Regions from separate parts of the Paenibacillus lacisediminis genome, predicted to be linked through region 1. Evidence: predicted binding sites of a transcription regulator. Region 1 holds the regulator's gene; the other holds the start of a gene.
What was found. Region 1 encodes Rex, which represses fermentation and respiration genes when NADH is low (regulators of the CRP and FNR family bind a similar motif). Its sites were predicted from a motif close to TTGTGAAATATTTCACAA; they were not measured.
Positions count from the first base shown of each region.

Region 2: the regulator Rex is predicted to act here: its motif matches at 1,712-1,729, upstream of ACLD72_RS13295 (cytochrome ubiquinol oxidase subunit I).

Region 1 covers NZ_JBKIAX020000021.1:83,008-86,993, reverse strand. The annotation lists gene dinG (ATP-dependent DNA helicase DinG) at 1-1,980, shown strand, start outside; gene ACLD72_RS28120 (redox-sensing transcriptional repressor Rex) at 1,993-2,649, shown strand; gene ACLD72_RS28115 (amidohydrolase) at 2,639-3,937, shown strand.
Region 2 covers NZ_JBKIAX020000006.1:52,569-56,554, forward strand. The annotation lists gene cydB (cytochrome d ubiquinol oxidase subunit II) at 1-233, opposite strand, end outside; gene ACLD72_RS13295 (cytochrome ubiquinol oxidase subunit I) at 220-1,626, opposite strand; gene ACLD72_RS13300 (ABC transporter substrate-binding protein) at 1,928-2,923, shown strand; gene ACLD72_RS13305 (nitrous oxide-stimulated promoter family protein) at 2,941-3,315, opposite strand; gene ACLD72_RS13310 (hypothetical protein) at 3,312-3,986, opposite strand, start outside.

The DNA.
Region 1 (3,986 bases):
GCTATTTATCACAGCGTCAAACGGGAAGAAAAAGTGATGGTTAGCACGCATACCATCAATCTGCAGGAGCAGCTGCGGGAAAGAGATGTTCCGCTGCTTACCGAAGTGGTGCCGTTTCCTTTCCTGGCTGCCGTATTCAAAGGAAGGCAGCATTATTTGTGCTTGCGCAAATTTGAACATAAAATAAATAGAAAAGACTTTGCTACGCCGAAAGAAGAGGTGATGACGGCGGCGCAAATGATCGTGTGGCTGACACAAACGGTCAACGGCGACGATGAAGAGCTCAATTTGGGCAATCGCGGCGGCGATTTCTGGGAAACGGTGGCCAGCGAGTCGGACTCCTGCCTCGGACGGTCCTGCCCGTGGTTCCGCAAATGCTTTTACCACCGGGCCAAACATGAAGCCGGGGTAGCCGATGTGGTCATTACGAACCACTCCAAGCTGTTTACCGATATCCAGGCCGGGCATCAGCTGTTGCCGGGGTACGAGCGCTTGGTCATCGACGAAGCGCATCATTTGGAGGATGTGGCAGGCAAACATCTGGGCATTCATATGAAGTATTTTACCGTCATTCATACGCTTACCCGGCTGTTCAAGGACAGCAAGACCGGCCAGTTGCCGAATCTCCGCATCGCTTTGCAAGCGGCGGGAGGTGAAAAAACGGGCGAATGGTGCTCTGTCATCGACGAAATGTACCCGACGCTGATCGATGTGAAGGAGAGCTGGGACAAGCTCAGCGAGCTGTTGTTTGCGCTCATGCCGGAACGGAGTGACGCGGCGCCCGGCGATCCGGGGCAATTCGTTTACCGTCTGCTTCCGCTAAAGAAACCGCAGGAATGGGATAAGCTGTCGGCGCTGGAGAACCAGATTTACGTCGCGCTTGGGGACGTGCTTCGCAAGGGCGACCGCATGCTCGCCCAAATCCGGGAAGATCAGGAGGATTTCGGCTCCGAAAGCCTGATGACCGACATCAACGGTTTATTCAAGGATTTGGCCAACGAGCGGGAAGCGCTGCGTTTCTTCATGAAGCTGGAGAGCGAGGAGACGGTTTACTGGATGGAAGCGAACGGGAATTTCCGCAGCCGCTCCTTGCAGATGTATGCCGTTCCGATCGACGTTAGCGCACAGCTAAAGGAATATTTTTTCGACAGGAAAAAAAGCGTGGTGATGACCTCGGCAACCCTGTCGGTCGACAAGTCGTTCCAATATATGATCGAACAGTTGGGACTGACGGAAGCGGCCGAGCAAGAGCGGCTGAACACGACGATGCTGCCGTCGCCGTTTGATTACCGGAACCAGGCGCTGCTCGTTATTCCGCGCGATTTTCCAAGCGTGAAGGGGAGCGTGGGCGACGATCATTTCGTCAGTACGCTGGTGCATTCGCTCGCCGATACCGCAGTGGCGACTAAAGGCCGCATGCTGGTGCTGTTTACGTCTTACCGGATGCTGCGGCAGGTGTATGATCCGCTGAAGGAGCTGCTGTCGCCGCAGGGGATCACGGTTATCGGCCAAGGCATGGACAGCGGCAGCCGCAGCAAGCTGACAAGGCGGTTCCAGGGCCAGGCGGCGTCCGTGCTGCTGGGAACGAGCAGCTTCTGGGAAGGCGTGGACATTCCGGGCGAAGCTTTGACGAGCTTGGCGATCGTCCGCCTGCCTTTCCAGCCCCCCAACCATCCGCTGGTGGAAGCGAAAAGCGAACGGCTGCAGAAGGAGAAGAAAAATCCTTTCATGAAACTGTCCGTGCCCCAGGCGGTCATCCGCTTTAAGCAGGGATTTGGCAGGCTCGTCCGCTCCTCGCAGGACCGGGGGATCGTGGTTGTTTACGATACCCGCATCTTGGAATCTTACTATGGGAAATACTTTTTATATTCACTGCCCGGGCCGAAGATGGAGCATATGCCGCTCTCTCAGATGGTTCCGCGCATATCGGAATGGTTAAGTCCGGGAGACGAAGACGTTTCTAAGTCTGCGTCAGAATAGGGGGATAAACGTATGAAATCCGAAAAAATTTCCGATGCCGTAGTACGCCGGCTGCCGGTGTATTTGCGCTTTCTCAACGAACTGAGCCGGCGCGAGGTGCCTACGGTTTCCTCACAGGAGCTCGGCCAGAAGCTCGACCTCAATCCGGCCCAGATCCGCAAAGATCTGGCCTACTTTGGCGATTTCGGGCGAAAGGGCATCGGCTACGATGTCGCGTATTTGATCGAGAAAATCCAGGAAATTCTCAATCTGGACCAACAGGTCAACGTTGCGCTGGTCGGCGCCGGTAATTTGGGGCACGCGCTTTCGAATTACAACGCTTATTTGAAGGACAACATGAAAATCGTGGCGGTGTTTGACGCGTCTCCGGCGAAGATCGGCACGCAGATCAATAACATCACAATCCAGCCGATCGAAGAGCTGACGGAAACGGTGCGGGAGAAAAATATCCGGATCGGGATTATTACCGTGCCTGATTTTGAAGCGCAGCGCGTGGCGGATCAACTGGTGGCGGCGGGAATCGGGGCGATTCTGAACTTTGCCCCTACAATTCTGAAGGTGCCGCCGGAAGTCCGCATTCATGCCGCCGATTTCACGACCGATTTGCTCAGTTTGGCGTATTACTTGGATAACGGAAACGGAAAGGAACAACCTGCTCATGAGTCGTAAATGGTTAATCAAGAACGGAACCTTTGTCGTGTTCGACCAGGCCCGTTCTATTGTTAAAGGCTATATGCTCGTTGAGGGCGATACGATCTCCTATATCGGCGAGCAGCTTCCGGAAGGCGCGGCAGACGCGGAAACTTTTGACGGAAACGGGCTGCTGTTTATGCCGGGGCTGATCAACACGCATGGCCATGCGGCGATGTCGCTATTGCGCGGTTACGGCGACGACATGGTGCTGCAGACATGGCTTCAGGAAAAAATGTGGCCGATGGAAGCCAAATTCACCGCCGGCGACGTGTACGCCGGGACGGCGTTGGCTGTGCTGGAGATGCTTAAGGGCGGGACGACCACCTTCCTGGACATGTACGACCATATGGATGAAGTGGCCAAAGTCGTGCAGGAATCGGGCATTCGGGCTGTGCTGATGCGCGGCGTTATCGGGTTGTGCCCGTCGGATGTGCAGCAGCAGAAGCTGAACGAAGCGATCGCGTTTGCGAAAAATTGGCACGGTCAAGCGGACGGCCGAATCACGACGATGATTTCGCCGCATGGGCCGTACACGTGTCCGCCGGAATTTTTCGAGAAATTCGTGCAAGCGGCTCATGATCTGGATCTGCCGATGCATACGCATATGTCAGAGACGCGGGCGGAAGTGGAGCAAAACGTGAACGATTACGGGGTCAGACCGGTTCAGCATTTGCTGAACCTCGGGATGTTCTCCCGCCCATCGCTGCTTGCTCACGCCGTGCATTTGACCGATGAAGAGATCGAGATTTTGGCGGCGCATAACGTGGCGGTGTCGCACAATCCCGGCAGTAACCTGAAGCTGGCCAGCGGCGTGGCGCGAGTACCGGAACTGCTAGGCAAAGGCGTGGTCGTGTCGCTTGGGACGGACGGGGCCGCCAGCAACAACAACCTTGATATGTTGGAGGAGGTCCGCCTTGCCGCGTTGATCCACAAAGGCGTTTCCGGCGATCCTACCGCCGTTCCGGCGCTGGAAGCCCTCAAAATGGGTACGGAATACGGAGCGAAATCGGTGTTTTTGCCGAATACGGGGAAACTTGCGGCCGGCATGAAGGCGGATTTTATCGCGCTGAATACGGAACAGGCCCATTTCCTGCCAAGGACGGATTACGTTTCCCATGTCGTCTATTCGGCCGGTTCCAAAGACGTAGAGCATGTGTGGGTTAACGGTGAGCAGGTGGTCAAACACGGGGCTTGCCTTACCCTCGACGAGGAGCGTATCCGCCATGAGGCGCAGGCGGCCTTCGAAGGGCTGCTGGCCCGGTAGAGGTTTGGTCTTGAACGGTGCGTGAGGTTGCAGTTGCAGCAGTGTGGCT
Region 2 (3,986 bases), on a different contig from region 1:
GTGGCGTACCAGTTGGGGAAAGCGGCGAACATGGCGCCGCCCGCCGTCAGCAGCCAAACCTCGTTGGCATCCCAGAACGGTCCGATCGAGTTGATCAGAACCCGGCGCTCCATATCATTTTTTGCCAAAAACCGGGTGCTCATTCCGATACCGAAATCAAAACCTTCCAAAAAGAAGAAACCGATGAACAACACCGCGACAAGGATAAACCACAGCTCATTAAGAGACAGCATGATAACCCTCCTTACCGAATGGATCCGTCGAATGGTCGGCACCGGCGCCGTCCTCATTCGGCCCTTTCTTGATAACCTTAACGAACAGGTAGGCCATCACCGCTCCAAGCACCGCGTAAATCAGCGTAAACGCGATCAGGGAGAACAAAATTTGCCCGCCGGTGACGCTCGGCGATACGCTGTCCTTCGTCTGCATCAGGCCGAATACCGTCCACGGCTGACGGCCGATTTCCGTCATGATCCAGCCGGACGTATTGGCGATAAACGGCAGCGAGATCGACCACAACATCGCGCGGTAAAACCATTTGTTCGGACGGTCCAGCTTTTTGCGCCAAGCCAGATACGTACCGTAAAGTCCAAGCAGGATCATCAGACAGCCGGCGGCGATCATGATCCGGAAGCTCCAGAAGGTCGTCCGCACTGGCGGAATATAATCCCCAGGCCCATATGATTGTTCATATTCGCTCTGAAGCTCGTGCATTCCTTTTACTTCGCCGGAAAATTTACTGTAAGACAGGAAGCTGAGCAGATAAGGGATTTTGATTTCAAAATCGTTTTTCCCGCTGCCCGAATCAATGTGCGCGTACAGCGTCCAAGGTGCAGGGTCGCCGGATTTGCCCCAAAGGCCTTCGGATGCGGCCATTTTCATCGGCTGCGTTTTGACCAGATACTGCGCTTGCTGGTGACCGAACAGCGCCGTGCCGAACGAAGCGATTAAAGCAATGATGATGCCGACCGTAAACGATTTTTTGAAAAAGGACGTATCCTGGCGTTTCAGCAGCTTATACGCACTGACCCCGGCGATCATAAACGCGCCCGTGGCAAACGCGCCAAGCACGGTATGCGGGAATTCCACCCACAGCTGCCCGTTGCCGATCAACGCGAAGAAGTCGTTCATTTCCGCCCGGCCGTTGTTAATTTCAAAACCAACCGGTCTTTGCATAAACGAGTTGGCCGCCAAAATCCAGAACGCCGATACCGTCGTCCCCAAAGCCACCAGCCAAATGCACAGCAGATGCACTTTCTTGGACAAGCGATCCCATCCGAAGATCCACAGTCCGATAAAGGTCGATTCCATAAAGAAGGCGAACAGCGCTTCAACCGCGAGCGGCGCGCCGAACACATCCCCTACGAACCGTGAGTAATCCGACCAGTTCATGCCGAACTGGAATTCCTGGAGAATCCCCGTTACAACCCCGACCGCAAAGTTGATCAGGAACAGTTTGCCCCAGAACTTGGCCATCCGTTTGTATTCTTCTTTCCCCTTCACGACATACATCGTTTCCATGATCGCGATGAGCAGCACCAGACCGATGGACAGAGGCACAAAGAAGAAATGGAAAATCGTCGTCACCGCAAACTGAAGGCGTGCAAGCAGAATCGGATCCAACATTTCATCCCCTACTTTCGAATAATTATTATCTAATGTGAATTCTAGCACTCATTGATGAAAACAAACGCTGTAAAATGTAATAATTTTGTGACGGAAATCACATGATGTATGTCACAAAGGCGAATGAAGGCCCGTAAACCCGCTCCATTGCTCGTTTTTTTGCTGGGAGTTTATTTTTGACATTCCTGTGACATACTTGTCGCACTTTTATTTTTGGAAAAAGGTTGCGCCATAGATGGTTTTGATTGATAATAATAATCATTATCATAATGATGGAAAGAGTTGTGGAGGGTTTTAGAAGATGAACAAACACACGAAATACGCTTTAGCACCGGTCCTGCTTAGCCTGGTCTTGCTGTTAAGCTCTTGTGCAGGAGAATCCGCTCCGGCAACGACGAACGGAGGTCAGCAAACTGCAGTCAACAGCACGTCCGAACCGCAAAATCAGTCCGGCGAACGCCTGCTCACGGACGCCTTGGGCAATGAAGTCAAGGTCCCGGCAAATCCGCAGCGCATCCTCGCTTCGTACCTGGAGGATCACCTGGTCGCGCTGGGCGTCAAGCCGGTAGCACAATGGTCCGCGGGCAACGGCAAATCGGTACAAAGCTATCTGCAATACGCGTTGCAAGATGTTCCTGCGATTCCTTCCGAGCTTCCTTATGAAGCCGTAATGAGCTTTGAGCCCGATCTGATCATGATGGACAGCGCGGAGATGGCCAGCGGGGACAAATATGCGCAGTACGCCAAAATTGCACCCACCTATGTCATCGGTACGGGAGAAAACAACGATTGGCGTCAGGAATTGCTTGCCGTAGCCGATGTTCTGAATAAACCGGAAGAGGGCCGCAAGGTACTGGATGAATATGAACAGAAGGCAAGCGACGCCAAAGCGAAGCTCCGTCACGAAGTTGGGGAGGCCTCGGCGGCCGTGCTTTGGGTCTCCGCCAAAAATACCTATGTTGTACATGAACAGCTGTCGAGCGGCGATGTGCTCTACCGCGACCTTGGCCTGCAAGTGCCGGCGGCCGTGAAGGAGATTTCCGCGTCCGCCACCGCCAATTGGAATCCGATTTCCAAAGAGAAGCTGGCGGAACTCGATGCGAATTATTTGTTTATCATTAAAAGCACCGGCATCACTACGGAAGAAATGCGGAATGATCCGATATGGTTGGGGATTCCGGCGGTGAAGAGCGGGCATGTATACGAATTCGGCGCCGACTCCAGTTGGCTGTACACCGGCGTGATCGCCAACGGAAAAATGATTGACGATGTGCTAAGCAGTATTTTACCGCAATAATTTTACCGTAATAATACTCACTTCCTATCGTCCAACAGATGCCGGACCGTCAGTACCGGATGCCGCCATAGCATTCTCGGCCCGGCGTAAGCCATGATTTTGCGGATTTTGTCCCGCTGTTTGGGCGCATAGCAGTGGACCGGACACGCCCGGCAAGTCGTTTTGTTTTCGCCGAACCGGCAGCGGGCGAGCCGCTCCCGGGCGTACCTGAGCAGCTCCGCGCACTCCGGGCACAAGCCGGGTTCGGACCCGCCCGCGGCTTCGTCCCGGCTGGTCCGTTCCCGATCCCCATGCCGCTGCCGGCAATAAAGGGTGATCATCAGCGCCACCGTCGTCTTCTCGCGGTGAATTCGCGGCCCTTCTTTTTCCGCTTGCATCCTTCCAACCTTCAATACTCCGCCCTCCCTTTAGCGAGCGTTCCGGGAGCAAACACCTTTCTCCACCCCAGCCAAATCGCGATAATCAGCAATAACGCATAGACGATAACACCAAACGGAACCGTGGTCGCCGCCCAATGCAGAAGTCCCATGCCGCCAAGCAGGAACATAAGCGGCAGCAACTTCAATCCTTCGCTTTGCTGCGTGGCCTCAAACGGCTCCGAGAAAGGCAGCCCTTTGCGCAAATAGGCGAAGCACAAGATGGCGAACAATTGCATCGCCAGGCCGGCGACAACCAGGTCGGGAATGATGTGCGCCCCGAACAGCAGCACAAAAATCAGGCTTTCCAGCACAAACAAAGGCAGCAGCAGCCGAGCCAGACAAGCGAGCAGCGCCCCCTTGTATATTGGCCCCTCCTCCCGGATCGGCAGCACCCGGTAAATCCAGGCGGCCTTGTGTTTGCCGGAATAGCGCAGCATCATGATGACGGTAGGTAGCATCAAACCGCAGAAATAAATAAACAAATATTTGCGGGTTCCGGCCAGCCCCTGAAGTCCGTTTTCGAAGCCGTCGGTAAACAGAAAAATAAACGGGAAAATGATCGAAAACCCCAGCGTCGGGTACACTTTAAGCTTAAACTCCCGCTCATTCCCCAGCATCGTCCAGGCAAACCGGAAAAATACTCT